3 regions of the Bradyrhizobium sp. ma5 genome follow, and region 2 is predicted to be linked to each of the others. Evidence: predicted binding sites of a transcription regulator. Region 2 holds the regulator's gene; each other region holds the start of a gene.

The links. Region 2 encodes PhoB, which activates phosphate uptake and scavenging genes when phosphate is short. Its sites were predicted from a motif close to TGTCATNNANCTGTCAT; they were not measured.
Region 1: ACE103_RS24720 (OprO/OprP family phosphate-selective porin) is a predicted target of PhoB. The motif match lies at 2,461-2,477, and genes of this name have one in related genera.
Region 3: ACE103_RS27815 (UDP-2,3-diacylglucosamine diphosphatase) is a predicted target of PhoB. The motif match lies at 2,571-2,587, and genes of this name have one in related genera.

The regions. Positions count from the first base shown of each region.
Region 1 is NZ_CP170156.1:5,289,638-5,295,112, forward strand. Features, by position in the region: gene ACE103_RS24710 (replication-associated recombination protein A) at 1-839, opposite strand, end outside; gene ACE103_RS24715 (DegQ family serine endoprotease) at 836-2,194, opposite strand; gene ACE103_RS24720 (OprO/OprP family phosphate-selective porin) at 2,539-4,137, shown strand; gene ACE103_RS24725 (winged helix-turn-helix transcriptional regulator) at 4,414-4,791, opposite strand; gene ACE103_RS24730 (zinc-binding alcohol dehydrogenase family protein) at 4,909-5,475, shown strand, end outside.
Region 2 is NZ_CP170156.1:788,257-793,731, reverse strand. Features, by position in the region: gene argF (ornithine carbamoyltransferase) at 1-523, opposite strand, end outside; gene ACE103_RS03630 (aspartate aminotransferase family protein) at 523-1,728, opposite strand; gene ACE103_RS03625 (GcrA family cell cycle regulator) at 2,224-2,736, shown strand; gene phoB (phosphate regulon transcriptional regulator PhoB) at 2,972-3,682, opposite strand; gene phoU (phosphate signaling complex protein PhoU) at 3,813-4,529, opposite strand; gene pstB (phosphate ABC transporter ATP-binding protein PstB) at 4,541-5,359, opposite strand; gene pstA (phosphate ABC transporter permease PstA) at 5,356-5,475, opposite strand, start outside.
Region 3 is NZ_CP170156.1:5,926,088-5,931,562, reverse strand. Features, by position in the region: gene ACE103_RS27835 (hypothetical protein) at 1-285, opposite strand, end outside; gene ACE103_RS27830 (TetR/AcrR family transcriptional regulator) at 513-1,016, shown strand; gene ACE103_RS27825 (Lrp/AsnC ligand binding domain-containing protein) at 1,060-1,305, opposite strand; gene thiD (bifunctional hydroxymethylpyrimidine kinase/phosphomethylpyrimidine kinase) at 1,499-2,296, shown strand; gene ACE103_RS27815 (UDP-2,3-diacylglucosamine diphosphatase) at 2,611-3,423, shown strand; gene ACE103_RS27810 (glycosyltransferase family 4 protein) at 3,420-4,511, shown strand; gene ACE103_RS27805 (threonine/serine dehydratase) at 4,568-5,475, shown strand, end outside.

The DNA.
Region 1 (5,475 bases), 4.5 Mb from region 2:
GCGAGATAATACAGGGCCGCATCCGGATCCGAACCGCGCACCGACTTGTGCAGCGCCGAGATCAGATTGTAGTGACCGTCGGCCGATTTGTCGTAGATCGGCGCACGCCGTTGCAAGATGGCCTGCAACTGCTCGGCGTTGAACACCTCGCCCTTGCGCGCGGCGCGCCAGACCTCTTCGGCCAATGTCAGCGAGGCGCGACCGTCACCGTCGGCCATCCGCACCAGCACGGCGCGCGCTTCCGCATCGAGCGGCAGGGCCTTGCCCTCGATCTTCTCGGCGTTGGCAAACAGCCGTTCGATCGCAGCGGTATCGAGCGAGTGAAACACCAGCACGCGAGCCCGCGACAGAAGCGCCGCGTTGAGCTCGAAGGACGGGTTCTCGGTGGTGGCGCCGACCAGCACCACGGTGCCGTCCTCCATCACCGGCAGGAAGGAATCCTGCTGCGCGCGGTTGAACCTGTGCACCTCGTCGACGAACAGCAGCGTGCCCTTGCCGGTCTCGCGCCGGGCCCGCGCGGCATCGAACGCCTTCTTCAGGTCAGCGACGCCGGAGAACACCGCGGATATCTGCTCGAAATGCAGCTCGGTGGCATCGGCCAGAAGCCGCGCCACGGTGGTCTTGCCGGTGCCGGGCGGTCCCCAGAACACCAGCGAGCCCAGCGTGCGGGTCTCCAGCATGCGGGTCAGCGCGCCGTCGGGGCCGAGGATGTGATCCTGGCCGACGACGTCGGCCAGCGTGCGCGGGCGCAGCCGGTCCGGCAGCGGGTGTGGCGCGTCCTGCTCCATCCCCGCCGCGGCGAACAGGTTGCTGGCCTCGCGCGGTTGTTTTGGGCTCATCCGCCGAGCGTCACGTTGATCTGCTGGCCGCCGCGCACCAGCGTGATGCGCCAGATCCGCGACCCCGCTTTCGATACCTTATCGAGGTCGCTGGTGCGCACGATCTTCTCATTGTTGACGGCGAGGATGATATCGCCCTTCTGGAAGCCGACATTGGCGGCTGTGCCGTCGTCGGCGAGCTCGGTGACGACGACGCCCTCCGCGCCGGCGTCGAGATGCAGCTCATCGGCCAGCGCCGGTGAGATGTTGGCGACCTTGGCGCCCTGGAATGGCGAACGCGCGGTCAGCACGATCTCGTCGCGGTTGGTGTCGGGCGCGGTCTCCAGCGGCACGGTGAGCTTCACCGGCTTGCCGGCGCGCTGCACCTCGATCTCCGCGTTGCCGCCGAGCGGACGGGTGGCGAAGCGGTAGTCGAACGCGTTGGGATCGTCGATCGGCGTGCCGTCGATCCCGACGATCAGATCGGACAGTTTGAGCCCGGCCTTCGCCGCCGGGCTGTTCGGCGCGACATTGGCGACCAGCGCGCCGGTCGGGAGCTTCAGCCCGAGCGTCTCGGCGATCTCCGGCGTGACCGCCTGCAGCCGCGCACCGAGCCATGGCCGCTTCACCGCCTTGCCGCCGCTCTTGGCGGAGGCCACCACCACCCGCACCATGTTGGCGGGGATCGCGAAGCCGATGCCTTGGGAGCCACCGGAGCGCGAGAAGATCGCGGTGTTGATGCCGGCGAGCCGTCCGGTCATGTCGACCAGCGCGCCGCCCGAATTGCCGGGATTGATCGCGGCGTCGGTCTGAATGAAGAATTGATAATCCGTGATCCCGACTTGAGTGCGCGCCAGCGCCGAGATGATGCCGTGCGTCACGGTCTGGCCGACGCCGAACGGATTGCCGATCGCCAGCACGACGTCGCCGACCTGCAACTGATCCGAATTGGCGAAGTCGAGCGTCGCGAACTTCTCCTTGTTGGTGCCCTTCAGCCGCAGCACCGCAAGGTCGGTGCGGCTGTCCTTCAGCACGATCTCGGCCTCGTATTCGCGCTTGTCGGCGAGCGAGACCTTCACCTGGTCGGCGCCCTCGATCACGTGATTGTTTGTGACCACAAGGCCGGAGCCGTCGACCATCACGCCGGAGCCGAGCGAGCGCTGCATCTGCTCGGGCTGCTGCCCCGGGACGCCGAAGAAGCGGCGGAAGACCGGATCGTCCAGAAACGGATTGCGGTTCTGCACCGTCTTGGCGGCGTAGACATTGACCACCGCCGGCTGCACCCGCTGCACGATTGGCGCGTAGGACAATTGAAGCTCGGCCTGCGAGGACGGCACGCGGCGGTCCTGGGCCGCGGCCGGGGACAGATTCCCCATGAAAGCCAATGTGCACAGAGCGGATATGGCAGCGAAGCGGACAGGTCGGAGCATTCTCACCTCTCGTGGAAACGCCGGAATATAGGCGTGTTCGCCGGGCAATTGAAGGGCGCCCGGCGGGATAACTGGCCCCCGCCGGACCGGTGCAAAACCGCCGGTAGCCGCGTTGAAGCGCGCCGCCAAACTTCTATGATGATTGTCATCTCACTGCGCCGCTCCGCTTGTTGCCCGCGGACAACAAGCGGAACTGCGATGCCAGGCGGCGCTGTCGTGTGTCAGTCACGATCAACTCCTAGGACGTTTCAGTGAGTGAGTGGGGAATTCAAACACAACAGGGGTGCACAATGGGTGCGACAAAAGTTGGTGCAATCGCCATCGGGCTTGCAGGGGCGCTCGCCGCCTCGCCGGCCTATTCGCAATCGGCCGGAGGCGGCAGCGACGCGGAGATCGCGCTGCTGAAGCAGCAGCTGAAGATGCTCGAGCAGAAGCTCGACAAGCTGCAGAAGCAGACCAATGCCAATACCGCGACCGCTGCCAGCGCAAACGCCAACGCGAAGGCGGCCGATGCCAAGGCCGCGCGGGTCGCAAGCGCCAACGCAGCGATCCCGGTCAAGGGCCCGGTCGCGCCGTCCGGCGTCGTGGTGACGATGCCGAACAACCGGCCGACGATCTGCACTGCGGATGAACAGAACTGCGTCGCGATCACGAGCCGCGTGCACTGGGATGTCGGCGGCTACGACTATCGTCCGAACACCGCAGCCACCTCGCCGCAGAAGCTCGACAGCGGCGAGAACCTGCGCCGCGCCCGCATCGGCATCATCGGCAAATTCTTCGGCGACTGGAATTACGCGCTGGTCTACGACTTCGGCGGCTCGTCCGACGGCTTCGGCGGTGCGGCACCGGGATCGCTGCCGGGCGGCGGCACCTCCGGCGTCGAGAATGCGTATCTGAGCTACACCGGCTTGAAGCCGTTCGGCGGCAAGATGGCGATCGAAGGCGGCATCATGGACCTGCTCTGGACCATGGACGAGTCGACCAGTTCCAACGACATCCTGTTCATGGAGCGCGCCTCGGCCGGCATCATCGCGCAGAACGTCGCGGCCGGCGACTTCCGTTCCGCCATCGGCACCCGCTGGTGGAACGACCAGCTCTGGCTCGGCGGCTATGCCACCGGACCGACCACCGGCCAGATTCACTCGGCCTCCAGCGTCACCCCGGCGGGGTCATCGGAGCAGTATGGCGCGGTGGTCCGCGTCGCCGGCAATCCGATCAGCGGCAAGGACTATTCGGTGCATATCGGCGCCGATGCGGAATGGCTGGTGCAGCCGCCGCGCAATCAGCTGACGCAGGCGCAGACGCTCACGCTGAACGACCGGCCCGAGCTGCGCATCGACCCCACGACGCTGATCTCGACCGGCGCGATCGCCAACGTCTCGGGCGCTCAGGTCTACGGCGTCGAGGCGGCCGCGACCTACGGCCCGTTCATCGCGCAGGGCGAGTACTATTGGTTCAATGTCGACCGCTCTGCGAATACCGGGCTGCCGCCGTTCGGCGCGCCGAGCCTGAAATTCGACGGCGGTTACGCGCAGGTCGGCTACGTGCTGACCGGCGAGAACCACGCCTACAACCCGGCCACGGCTTCCTATGGCGGCATCAAGCCGCACGATCCGTTCTCGCTTGCCGGCGGCGGCATCGGCGCGTGGGAAATCGCGGGCCGCGTCAGCACGATGAACCTCAACGACCAGGTCGGCCAGGCCGTCGGCATCGCGGGCGGACGGCAGACCGTCTACACCGCCGCGCTGAACTGGTACGTCAACAACAATGTCCGCTTCATGCTGAACTACCTGCACGGCGACGTCGCCAAGCAGGCTTCGGCGACCTCGCCTGCGGATGCCGGTTCGAAGTTCGACGCGGTCGCACTGCGCACCCAGGTTGCGTTCTGACGCGACCTGATCAGTCGTCAACAAACGAAGGCCGGGAGCGACATCGCTCCCGGCTTTCATTGCTATGAAGTGCCTGAGATCATCGAAACGTAGCGGCATCGGAACTGCGTTCCCTCTCCCGCTTGCGGGGGAGGGCCAGGGTGGGGGCTCTCTCCGCGAGTCACATTGTGGAAAGAGCCCCCACCCGCATCGCATGAAATGCGATGCGACCTCCCCCGCAAGCGGGAGAGGTGCAGCAGAGTTTGCGGCGTGGCCGATTCAAGCGCACCTGATGCTTCAGGCCGCGCGCTTCTTCTTCACAACGACTTCCGGCGCCGGCGCGCAGGACAACCGTTCCTGATGGCCCTCGCCCCAGGCTTTCAAAATATCGATCACCGGACGCAGGCTCTCGCCGAGTTCGGAGAGCGTGTATTCGACCCGCGGCGGCACCTCGGCGTAGACCTTACGGGTCACGAGGCCGTCGTCCTCGAGCGCCCGCAGCTGTTTGGTCAGCATGCGCTGGGTGATGCCGGGCATCCGCCGCCGCAGCTCGCCGAAGCGCTGGGTGCCGGCCTGCAGGTGATAAAGGATCACGCCCTTCCATTTGCCGTCGATCAGGTCGAGCGCCGCCTCGACCGCGCAGCCCGGCCGGCGCGCAAAATTCTTCCGTTTCATCGGTAATTTCCCAATAGTATACAAACAGGGACTAGTTCCCTGATTTTACAGTACTTGCCAAACGGACGCTAGCGCGACAGTTAGACGGCAGGCAATCGCCCACCACGGAGACCAGGCATGAAGGCCGTCGGATACCAAAAATCGCTGCCGATCGAGGCGGCGGATTCGCTCGTCGATTTCGAGATCGCCAAGCCCGAACCGAAGGGGCGCGACATCCGCGTCGCGGTGAAGGCCATCTCGGCCAACCCGGTCGACTACAAGGTGCGCAAGCGCGCTGCGCCGACCGACGGCAGCTACAAGATCCTCGGCTTCGATGCGGCCGGCGTGGTCGACGCGGTCGGGCCCGACGTCTCGCTCTTCAAGCCCGGCGATGAGGTGTTCTACGCGGGCTCGATCCAGCGCCAGGGCACCAATTCGGAATTTCATCTGGTCGACGAGCGGATCGTCGGCAACAAACCTGCATCGTTGTCATTCGCGCAGGCCGCCGCCCTGCCCCTGACCTCGATCACCGCATGGGAGCTGCTGTTCGACCGACTCGGCGCGGTGCCGGGCAAGAGCCTCGATCCGCGCACGCTGTTGATCACCGGTGGCGCCGGCGGCGTCGGCTCAATCCTGATCCAGCTCGCGCGCCGCCTCACCGGGCTGACGGTGGTTGCGACCGCGACGCGGCCGGAGTCTCAGAAG
Region 2 (5,475 bases):
CGGCGGCGTGCACCCAGGAGGCCAGCACGTTGTTGTCGTCGCCGGTCCAGGCCACCGTCTTGCCCTCGATCGAGCCGCGATTTTCCTCATAGGTCATGAGGTCGGCCATCACCTGGCAGGGATGCGAACGCCGGGTCAGGCCGTTGATGACGGGCACGGTGGCGTGAGCGGCGAGCTCGAGCAGCGCGTCATGGTTGAGGATACGGATCATGATCGCATCGACATAGCGCGACAGCACGCGCGCGGTGTCGGCGATGGTCTCGCCGCGGCCGAGCTGCATCTCGGCGCCGGTCAGCATGATGGATTCACCGCCGAGCTGGCGCATGCCGACGTCGAACGACACCCTTGTGCGGGTCGACGGACGCTCGAAGATCATCGCCAGCGTCTTGCCTTCGAGCGGCTTCCTGCCCTTCTCATGCGCCTTCAGCTTCGCCTTCATGGCGGCTCCGGCAGTGAGCATGTTGCGCAGCTCGCCGAGCGGCAGCTCGTTGATATCGAGGAAGTGACGGACCGGCTTGCTCATTATCCGGCCGCCTTCTTCGGCTGTGCTGCCGATAGTGTCGCGCAGGCGCGCTCGAGCGAGGCGATCGACTGGTCGATCTCGGCCTCGGTGACGATCAGGGGCGCGAGGAAGCGCACGACATTGTCGCCGGCGCCGACGGTGAGCAGCTTCTCATTGCGCAGCGCGGCGATCAGATCGCCCGACGGCACCACCGCCTTGACGCCGATCAACAGGCCCTCGCCGCGCACCTCCGACAGCACGCCGGGATAGCGGTCGACCGCGGACGCGAGCTTCTGTTTGAGCAGCAGCGACATCTTCTGCACGTGCTCGAAGAAGCCGGGCTTGAGCATGACGTCAAGCACGGCATTGGCGGCGGCGACCGCGAGCGGATTGCCGCCGAAGGTCGAGCCGTGCGAGCCCGGCGCCATGCCGGCCGCAGCCTGCGCGGTCGCCAGCACCGCGCCGATCGGGAAACCGCCGCCGAGCGCCTTGGCCAGCGACATCACGTCCGGCGTGACACCGGTGCGCTTGTAGGCGAACAGCTCGCCGGTGCGGCCCATGCCGGTCTGCACCTCGTCGAAGGCGAGCAGCAGGCCGTGCTCGTCGCACAGCGCGCGCAGCGCCTTGAAGAACGCCTGCGGCGCCGAGCGCACGCCGCCCTCGCCCTGCACCGGCTCGATCAGGATGCCGGCGGTGTGGGGACCGATCGCCTTCTTCACCGCCTCGATGTCGCCGTGCGGCACCTGGTCGAAGCCGTCCATCGGCGGGCCGAAGCCTTCGAGATATTTCGCCGAGCCGGTCGCAGCCAGCGTGCCCAGCGTGCGGCCGTGGAAGGCGCCTTCGAAGGTGATGATGCGGTAGCGCTCGGGATGGCCCTTGGAGAAGTGATAGTGGCGGACCAGCTTGATCACGCCCTCCATCGCTTCCGCGCCGGAATTGCAGAAGAACACCAAGTCGGCAAAGCTCTGCTCGCACAGCCGCGCGGCCAGCACCTCGCCGTCCGGGCTCTTGAACAGGTTCGACATGTGCCAGAGCTTGGTCGCCTGCTCCTGCAGCGCCTTGACCAGATGCGGATGCGCATGTCCGAGCGCGTTCACCGCGACACCCGAGGTGAAATCGAGATAGCGGTCGCCGTTGGTTGCGATCAGCCAGGCGCCCTCGCCGCGCTCGAAGCCGAGATCGACCCGGGCGAAGACGGGGAGCAGATGCGACGAGGCGTTGGTCATGGCGTTCACTGCCGTTTTAAAGCCGTCAATTGCTGCGCGCCTTGACGCCAACGCAGCAACCGCCAGCTTCGGAAAACAAAACGGCCGCCTTTGCGGGCGGCACGTGTGGGTCATTCTATGCGGCGGCCGGTCAGTGTCAATCGCCAGGAGCCGGCCTTTGCCGGCCTTCCTGCAATGCGAAACCAGCGCAATCCGGAGCATTCCGGTGCGGTGGAAAAGCCTCATAGCAATGCTTAACTTTGTGGGAACATGTGGACGCACGGCCGCGGACTCTTGCGCCAGAGTCACGCCATATTGTAGCGTTTGGCCTGTCGGGTACGACATCTCGTGCGGCAGTACTGGACCCTCTAAGTAGCCTTCGTTCTCGCGTAAACGTTCGGGCGCAACACCGTGCCCGGCGAGGGCTAAGGGATTCTGGCCGCAGGGATATTTGTCCAGATTGGCTCGCAGCGCCGCTCCGATGAGTGGCCGGCGCCATGCGAAAGGAAGAATGTGATGACTGTATTGACATGGTCCGACGATCGCGTCGAGCAGCTGAAGAAGCTCTGGGAATCCGGCCTCTCGGCCAGCCAGATCGCGGCGGAACTTGGCAATGTGACGCGAAACGCCGTGATCGGCAAAGTGCATCGGCTCGGACTCTCCGGCCGCGCCAAGGCTCCCTCCACGGCTGCGCCGCGGCAGCGCAAGGCCCGCCCCGCCCAGCACATGATGCGGGTGGCGCGCCCGGTCTCGCGCGGCAACACCGCCCTTGCGCATGCCTTCGAGGTCGAGATGGAGCCGGATCCGATCTCCTTCGACAACGTGGTGCCGATGAGCCAGCGGCTGTCGCTGCTCGAGCTCAACGAGGCCACATGCCATTGGCCGGTCGGCGATCCCTCGAGCCCGGAATTCTTCTTCTGCGGCGGCAAGGCGCTCGGCGGCCTGCCCTATTGCGCGCACCACTCGCGCGTCGCCTATCAGCCGGCCGGCGATCGCCGCCGGCCGTCGGCGAAGCCACAGATCAAGTAAGCACTCGGGAAACTGCCTGGACTGCAAAAACAAATCCCCGCGAAAGCGGGGATTTTTTTGTGGCTCGTAGCCCGGATACATCCACCGCGTCGTCCCGGCGAAAGCCGGGACCCATACGCCGCGGCCGACGCAATCGGCAAGCGACCAGACGGCTTTCTAACAACACCCATCGTGGTTATGGGTCCCGGCTTTCGCCGGGACGACGCCGTGTTGTGGTTTGCGATCGCCTGCCAGCCTACGGCTGCGGCTCGGCCTTCGCGAAGCGATCGTCGAGCGCGTAGCCGGCGCCGCGCACGGTGCGGATCGGATCCTGCTCGCGGCCCGGATTGAGCAGCTTGCGCAGGCGGCCGATATGCACGTCGACGGTACGCTCATCGATATAGATGTCGCGGCCCCAGACGCTGTCGAGCAGCTGCTCGCGGCTGAACACGCGGCCGGGATGTTCGAGGAAGAATTCGAGCAGCCGATACTCGGTCGGACCGAGATCGATCGGACGTCCCGAGCGCGCCACGCGGCGCTTCTCGCGGTCGAGCTCGATGTCGCCATAGGTCAGCACGGTCGCAAGCCGCTCCGGGCTCGCACGACGCAGCAGGCCCTTCACCCGCGCCAGCAGTTCCGGCACCGAGAACGGCTTGACGATGTAGTCGTCGGCGCCGGTGGCAAGCCCGCGCACGCGCTCGCTCTCCTCGCCGCGCGCGGTCAGCATGATGATCGGAAGCTGCTTGGTCTCGGGCCGCGCCCGCAGGCGGCGGCACAGCTCGATGCCGGACAGGCCCGGCAGCATCCAGTCCAGCACCACGAGGTCGGGAACGCGCTCCTTCAGGCGGGTATCGGCATCGTCGCCGCGCCCCACCGTTTCGACATCGTAGCCTTCCGCATCGAGGTTGTAGCGCAACAATGTCGTCAGCGCTTCCTCGTCTTCGACTACCAGAATGCGTGCGCTCATCGGTTTAAGTTCTCTCTCTGTGATGATCCGTTGCCCAGACGCAAACCGAAACGCTTACTTTCCTGAGCACAACCCCCGCGGAAACGACTTGTCGTGAAGACAATCCGGCTCCGCGCCTGCGGATCATGTCCTAGGTACCCGGCACCGTGGTGGCAAAGTTGGTCATGTCGCCCTTCGGGCGCTTGTCGGTGATCTGCTGGCCCTCGATCATGTAGAACACCGTCTCGGCGATGTTGGTGGCGTGATCGCCGATCCGCTCGATGTTCTTGGCGCAGAACATCAGATGGATACAGAACGAGATGTTGCGCGGATCCTCCATCATGTAGGTCAAGAGCTCGCGGAACAGCGAGGTGCAGATCGCATCGACCTCCTCGTCACCCTTCCAGACGTTCATCGCCGCCGGCAGATCGTGCGCGGCATAGGCGTCGAGCACCGACTTGACCTGCGACAGCACGAGGTCGGTCATGTGCTCCAGGCCGCGGATCAGCTTCAGCGGCTGGAAATCGCTCTCCAGCGCCGCGACGCGCTTGCCCATGTTCTTGGCGAGGTCGCCGATCCGCTCGAGGTCGGTGGCGACGCGCATCGCGCTGACGATTTCGCGCAGGTCGATCGCCATCGGCTGGCGGCGGGCGATCGTCAGCACCGCGCGCTCTTCGATGACGCGCTGCAGATTGTCGATCTCGATGTCGGCGGCGACCACGCGCTTGCCGAGCGCGACGTCGCGACGGATCAGCGCGTCGACCGACTCGGTGATCATCCGCTCGACGAGGCCGCCCATCTCGGCGACCAGGCGAGTCAACTCCTGCAGGTCGCTGTCGAATGCCTTGGCGGTATGTTCAGAAGCCATCTTGTATCTCCTCAGCCGAACCGGCCGGTGATGTAATCCTGAGTCCGTCGATCGCTCGGCGAGGTGAATATCTTGTTGGTGTCGTCGAACTCGATCAGCTCGCCGAGATACATGAAGGCGGTCTTGTCGGAGACGCGCGCCGCCTGCTGCATGTTGTGGGTAACGATCGCGATCGTGTAGTCCTCTGAGAGTTCCTGGATCAGCTCCTCGACCTTGGCGGTCGAGATCGGATCGAGCGCCGAGCACGGCTCGTCGAACAGGATCACCTCGGGCCGCACCGCCACGGTGCGCGCGATGCACAGGCGCTGCTGCTGGCCGCCGGAGAGCGACAGGCCGGAGGCGTTCAGCTTGTCCTTGACCTCGTTCCACAGCGCGCCGCCGCGCAGCGCCTTCTCGACCCGATCGTCCATCTCGGACTTCGAGATCTTCTCGTAGAGGCGGATGCCGAAGGCGATGTTCTCGTAGATCGTCATCGGGAACGGCGTCGGCTTCTGGAACACCATACCGACCCGCGCGCGCAGCAAATTGAGGTCGAGCTTGGGATCGAGAATGTTGGTCTGGTCCAGCATCAGCTGGCCGACCGCGCGCTGGCCCGGATAAAGGTCGTACATCCGGTTGAAGATCCGCAGCAGGGTCGACTTGCCGCAGCCCGACGGGCCGATGAACGCCGTGACGCGGTTGGTGCCGAGCGTCAGGTTGATGTTCTTCAGCGCGTGGTGCTCGCCGTAATAGAAGTTGAGGTTGCGCACCGTGACTTTCGGCGGCGCTTCCGGCAGCGGAACCTGGGGAACGTGGCTCGCGACGGTCGTGGAGACGGAAAGCTCGGTCATTTTGTGGCCCTTTCGGCACCAAGGATACGCGCGCCGATATTCAGCGCGAGCACAGTGAAGGTGATGAGCAGCGCACCGCTCCACGCCAGCTCTTTCCAGTAGGCGTAGGGGCTCTG
Region 3 (5,475 bases), 4.0 Mb from region 2:
GCCCAGCAGATACGGGTCCATGATGGTGCGCAGCCGGGCGGCCAGCACGGTGAAAAACGCGCCGTAGAAGATCATGAAGAGATTATCGAGCCCGAGATTGAGCCGCAGGCCGAACGGCACCAGGGGGGTCCCCAGATATGCGCCATAGGCTTCGACGGAGCGGGCGGTCTGGAAGAAATCCTGCGAACCCTTGGTGGTGAGGATACCGATCACCATGGCTGCGACGGTCGACGCCGCGAGCGTCGCCAGAATCGCGAGCGTGCGGTCCAATCGGCTGATCTGCATGATATAGCTACTCCGTGTGCGTTAAGCCGACTCGTCGAGTTACAAATATCAGCTGCTATCTGAAAGTAGATATCAGATGATATCTGAAAATCAATTGGTATTTGCAAGTTCGGGAGCCCTATCCGTTGCCCAGGCTAAATCGCGAGGAAAGTCAGGCCCGTACCAAGAGTCTCCTGATCGAGGCGGCGCGCGAGGAGATCATCAAGAAGGGGTTTGCGCAGGCCTCCGTGCGCGACATCGCCGACGCCGCCGGATTTTCGCAGGGCGCGTTCTATTCGAATTTTCCCGACAAGGAGGCGATCCTCCTGGAGCTGGTGCAACAGCACCAATCCGAGGAGCGTGCAAAAATCGAAAGCGTATTGGGGCAGACGCCGGGCGAGCCTGCCAAGGTGATGGCGGGCCTCGAAAAATGGGCCGCCACCGCCAATTCGGACCCGGGGTTTGCCGTGCTGGCGATCGAGTTGCAATTGCAGGCGCTGCGCAGCCCGACTTTCGCGCAAGGCTATAACGAACTCAACCGTAAGCACCGCCGCGCGCTCGGCGTGCTGGTGACGCGCCTGTTCGAGGTGCTTGGCAAGCAGGCGCCCGCCGATCCCGTGGAGATCGCTACCGGCTTCATCGCATTGGGCCGCGGCATGGCGCTGTTGTCGAGGGGCGGCGAAGTCAGTCGCAGCGGCCGGATCGTCGTCACGTTCCTGAAGGCGCTGATCGACTCGGCGCCGGCCGCCTAGCGGCGCGCGCCTCGCCAATCGGGCGTGTGTGAAGATCGATGCGCTACTTCGCGCCGAACGCCTTGAAGGTGATGATGGTGAGGGTGTCCTGGATGCCCGGGAGCACCTGAACCTTCTCGTTGATGAAATGGCCGATGTCGGTGTCGTGGTCGACGTAGAACTTGACCAGCAGATCGTAATTGCCCGCGGTGGAATAGATCTCGGACGCAATCTCGGCTTCCGCCAGCGCGTTGGCGACGGTGTAGGACTGGCCGAGCTTGCATTTGATCTGGACGAAGAAAGGAACCATCAAAGTCGTCTCCGGGGATTTCGGCGACTATAGGCCCAAAACGGGCGGTCAAGGCAAGGGGGCAAGGCAACGGGGCAACAAGGCCAACTCGCGGTAAAGTCAGGCGAACTTGCTGCCGATGGGCGGCCGGGCTAGGACAGGCCATGATCCTGTTCGCAACGGTCTCATTCGTCTCAACTGCCGGTGCCGCACAATGACGCCGGTTGCGCTCACCATTGCCGGCTCGGATTCTTCGGGCGGGGCGGGCATCCAGGCCGACCTCAAGAGCTTTGCCGCGCTCGGGGTCTATGGGGCCTCGGCGATCACGGCGCTGACGGCGCAGAACACCACCGGCGTCAGCGGCATCCATCCGGTGCCCGCTTCGTTTGTCACGGCGCAGATCGATGTGGTGTTCTCCGACCTCGACGTCGGCGCGGTCAAGATCGGCATGGTGGCGCAGGCCGAGACCATCGTGGCGATTGCCGACGGGCTGAAACGCTGGGCGCCGCGCCATGTCGTGCTCGATCCCGTGATGGTCGCAACCTCGGGCGATCGGCTGCTCGCCGCCGAGGCGATCGATGCGCTGAAGACCACGCTGTTTCCACTGTCGTCGCTGATCACGCCGAACCTGCCGGAAACGGCGGCGCTGCTGAACGAGCCGGTCGCCTCAAACGAGGCCGACGTCGAGCGACAGGGCAAGCAATTGCTGGCGATGGGATGTCGCGCGGTGTTGGTCAAGGGCGGCCACGGGCACGGTGCCGAGAGCATCGACTATCTGATCGATGGCGAGCGCAGCATCGCGCTCGCAGCGCCACGCATTGCGACCGCCAACACGCACGGCACCGGTTGTTCGCTGTCATCGGCGATCGCAGCCGGACTCGCGAAGGGCGAAGGCATGGAGACCGCCGTGCGCAATGCCAAGGCGTGGATCACTGATGCGATCGCCGCCGCCGATCGCTTCGCCGTCGGACATGGCCACGGGCCGGTGCATCACTTCCACAAATATTATTGAAGCGCGGCCGCTGCGTAGCCCGGATGGAGCGCAGCGGAATCCGGGAACAGACCATCCGCGGATGCAAGACCCCGGATTGCACATCGCTTCCTCCGGGCTACGTGTTCATCGCTGCACGCGCTGTTCCGCCGCGATATGGAGGCAACACAACGCCTGTTCCGCACAGCTTCGTCCACCCATGTCGCCAGATTGTCGCACGCCGCTGTTATCCGCAGGGAAGGGGGCGTGCTGCTGATTCTCGTTAACTGTTAGTGAGGCCTTGGGTCGCGGGGATCGTCATCGCCTTGTCACAGGAATCTGTTAGGTGCACAGGCATGGGAAGTGACTCCTTGAGTGAAGAAAGCCCCGAGCGGCGCTTTCGCACTTTGTTTATCTCCGATGTCCATCTCGGAGCCCGCGGTTCGCAAGCCGACCGCCTGCTGGACTTCCTCCGCTCCCACGATGCTGACACGATCTACCTCGTTGGTGATATCGTCGACGGCTGGGCGCTGAAGTCGAACTGGCATTGGCCGCAGACCCACAATGATTTCGTGCAGAAGATGCTGCGCAAGGCGCGCAAGGGTGCCAAGGTGATTTACGTCCCGGGCAACCACGACGAGTTCCTGCGCAAATATTACGGCACTCATTTCGGCGGCATCGACGTGGTGGAGAACACCGTTCACACCGGCGCCGACGGCAAGCGCTACCTCGTGATCCACGGCGACATCTTCGATCTCGTGGTGCAGAACGCGCGCTGGCTCGCCCATCTCGGCGACAAGGCCTACGACTTCGCGATCCAGATGAACCGCTTCGTCAACTTCTTCCGCAAGATGTTCGGCGTGCCGTACTGGTCGCTGTCGCAATGGGCCAAGCTGAAGGTCAAGAAGGCGGTGAACTATATCGGCGCATTCGAGGCGACGCTTGCAGGCGAAGCGCGGCGTCACGGCTGCGACGGCGTGATCTGCGGCCACATCCATTATGCGACGATTCATGACGAGCAGGGCATCCGCTACATGAATTGCGGCGACTGGGTCGAGAGCTGCACGGCGCTCGCCGAGCATGAGGACGGCCATTTCGAGATCATCACCTGGACCGACCCGGTGCGCCGGATCGCGCCAGTTCCGCGAGTGACGGCACGCGCTGCATGACGCATATCCTGGTCGCGACCGATGCGTGGCATCCCCAGGTCAACGGGGTTGTCCGCACGCTGACCATGATGGCACAGGCGGCGAAATCGCTCGGCGTCGAGGTGAGCTTCCTGACGCCGGACGAGTTCCGCACCTTCGCGATGCCGAGCTATCGCGACCTCCGGCTTGCGCTGCCGTACCAGGCCAAGGTCGCAAGCCTGATCGAGGCGGCCAAGCCCGACAGCATCCATATTGCGACCGAAGGCCCGATCGGGCTGTCGGTCCGCCGCTATTGCCGCAAGCACGGCCTGCCGTTCACGACAAGCTTCCACACCCGCTTTCCCGAATACGTCTCGGCACGGACGCCGGTCCCCGAGGCCTGGGTGTGGCGCGCGCTGCGCTGGTTCCACCGGCCGAGCCGGGCGGTGATGGCCGCGACCCCGGCGCTGGCCGCCGAATTGCGCCAGCGCGGCTTCCGCAACGTGGTGCTGTGGTCGCGCGGCGTCGACACCGCACTGTTCCATCCGCGCGATGTCGATCTCTGCTTGCCGCAGCCGGTCTATCTAAGCGTCGGCCGGGTGGCGGTGGAGAAGAACCTCGAGGCGTTCCTCGATCTCGACCTGCCCGGCACCAAAATCGTGGTCGGCGACGGCCCGGCGCGGGCGGCGCTGGAGCGGAAATATCCGGAGACCGTCTTCCTCGGCGCCCGCCATGGGGAAGAATTGGCCGAAATCTATGCCGCGGCCGATGTGTTCGTTTTCCCCAGCCGCACCGATACGTTCGGTTTGGTGCTGCTCGAGGCGCTGGCCAGTGGCCTGCCGGTTGCCGCTTTTCCGGTCACCGGCCCCCGCGACGTGATCGGCGCCGCGCCGGTCGGGGTGCTCGACGAGGATCTGCACCACGCCTGCCTGGAGGCGCTCGGCATCTCGCGGCAGGCTTGCGTCGATTTTGCCGCACTCCACACCTGGCAGGCGTCGGCCCGGGTGTTCATCGACCGCTGCATGAACGTCCGCCCCGTCGCGCCCGACGGCGAGGGCGAGGCGTTCGAATTCGGCGCCGAAGAGCATCATTTCGCGGCATTGCCGGCGCCTCAGCCAAACTCACGCTAAACAAGTCACGCTAAAGCGTCTTGCCGGGCTGCCCGCCGCCGCGATACAAATCGTGGATGACGGACATCACTCTCAATCCACCCGTCGCTGCCGCGGACATCGATGCCGCCGCACGGGTGGTCGCGCCGTTCGCGGTGCGCACGCCGCTCCTGACTTTCCCGGTTCTCAACGAACGCGTCGGCACCCAGGTCTTCCTCAAGCCCGAGATGCTGCAACGGACCGGATCGTTCAAGTTCCGCGGCGCCTTCAACAAGCTCGCCTCGATACCGCAGGACAAGCGGAGCGGGGGCGTCGTCGCGTTCTCCTCGGGCAACCATGCCCAGGGCGTTGCCGCGGCGGCAAAGATCCTCAACATGCAGGCGACCATCGTGATGCCTGCGGACTCCCCGATCACCAAGCGCGAGCGGACCAAGTCCTATGGCGCCGAGGTCGTGCTGTACGATCGCGATCGCGACGACCGGGAGGCGATCGCCAATGGCATCGCCAGCAAGCGCGGCGCGACGTTGGTGCGTCCCTATGACGATCCCTTCGTGATCGCAGGCCAGGGCACTGCCGGCCGCGAGATCGCCGAGGACATGGCCGCGCTCGGGCTCGTGCCCGACATCGTGGTGGCGCCGGCTTCCGGCGGCGGCTTGATCGCGGGTGTTGCCACCGCGGTGAAGGCGAAATATCCGGAGGCCCAGGTGATCGTCGCCGAGCCCGCGGGCTATGACGATCATGCTCTGTCGCTCAAGGTCGGCCATCGCGAGGCGCATGCGGTCGCGCCGCGCACCATCTGCGATGCGCTGATGGCAATGATGCCGGGCGAACTCACCTTCGCCATCAACAGCAAGCTGCTCGCAAACGGCGTCAGCGTCTCTGACGACGAGGTCGGTGCTGCCGTGGCTTTCGCCTATCGCGAGTTGAAGCTCGTGGTCGAGCCCGGCGGGGCGGTCGGCCTCGCGGCGTTGCTGGCGGGACGGAT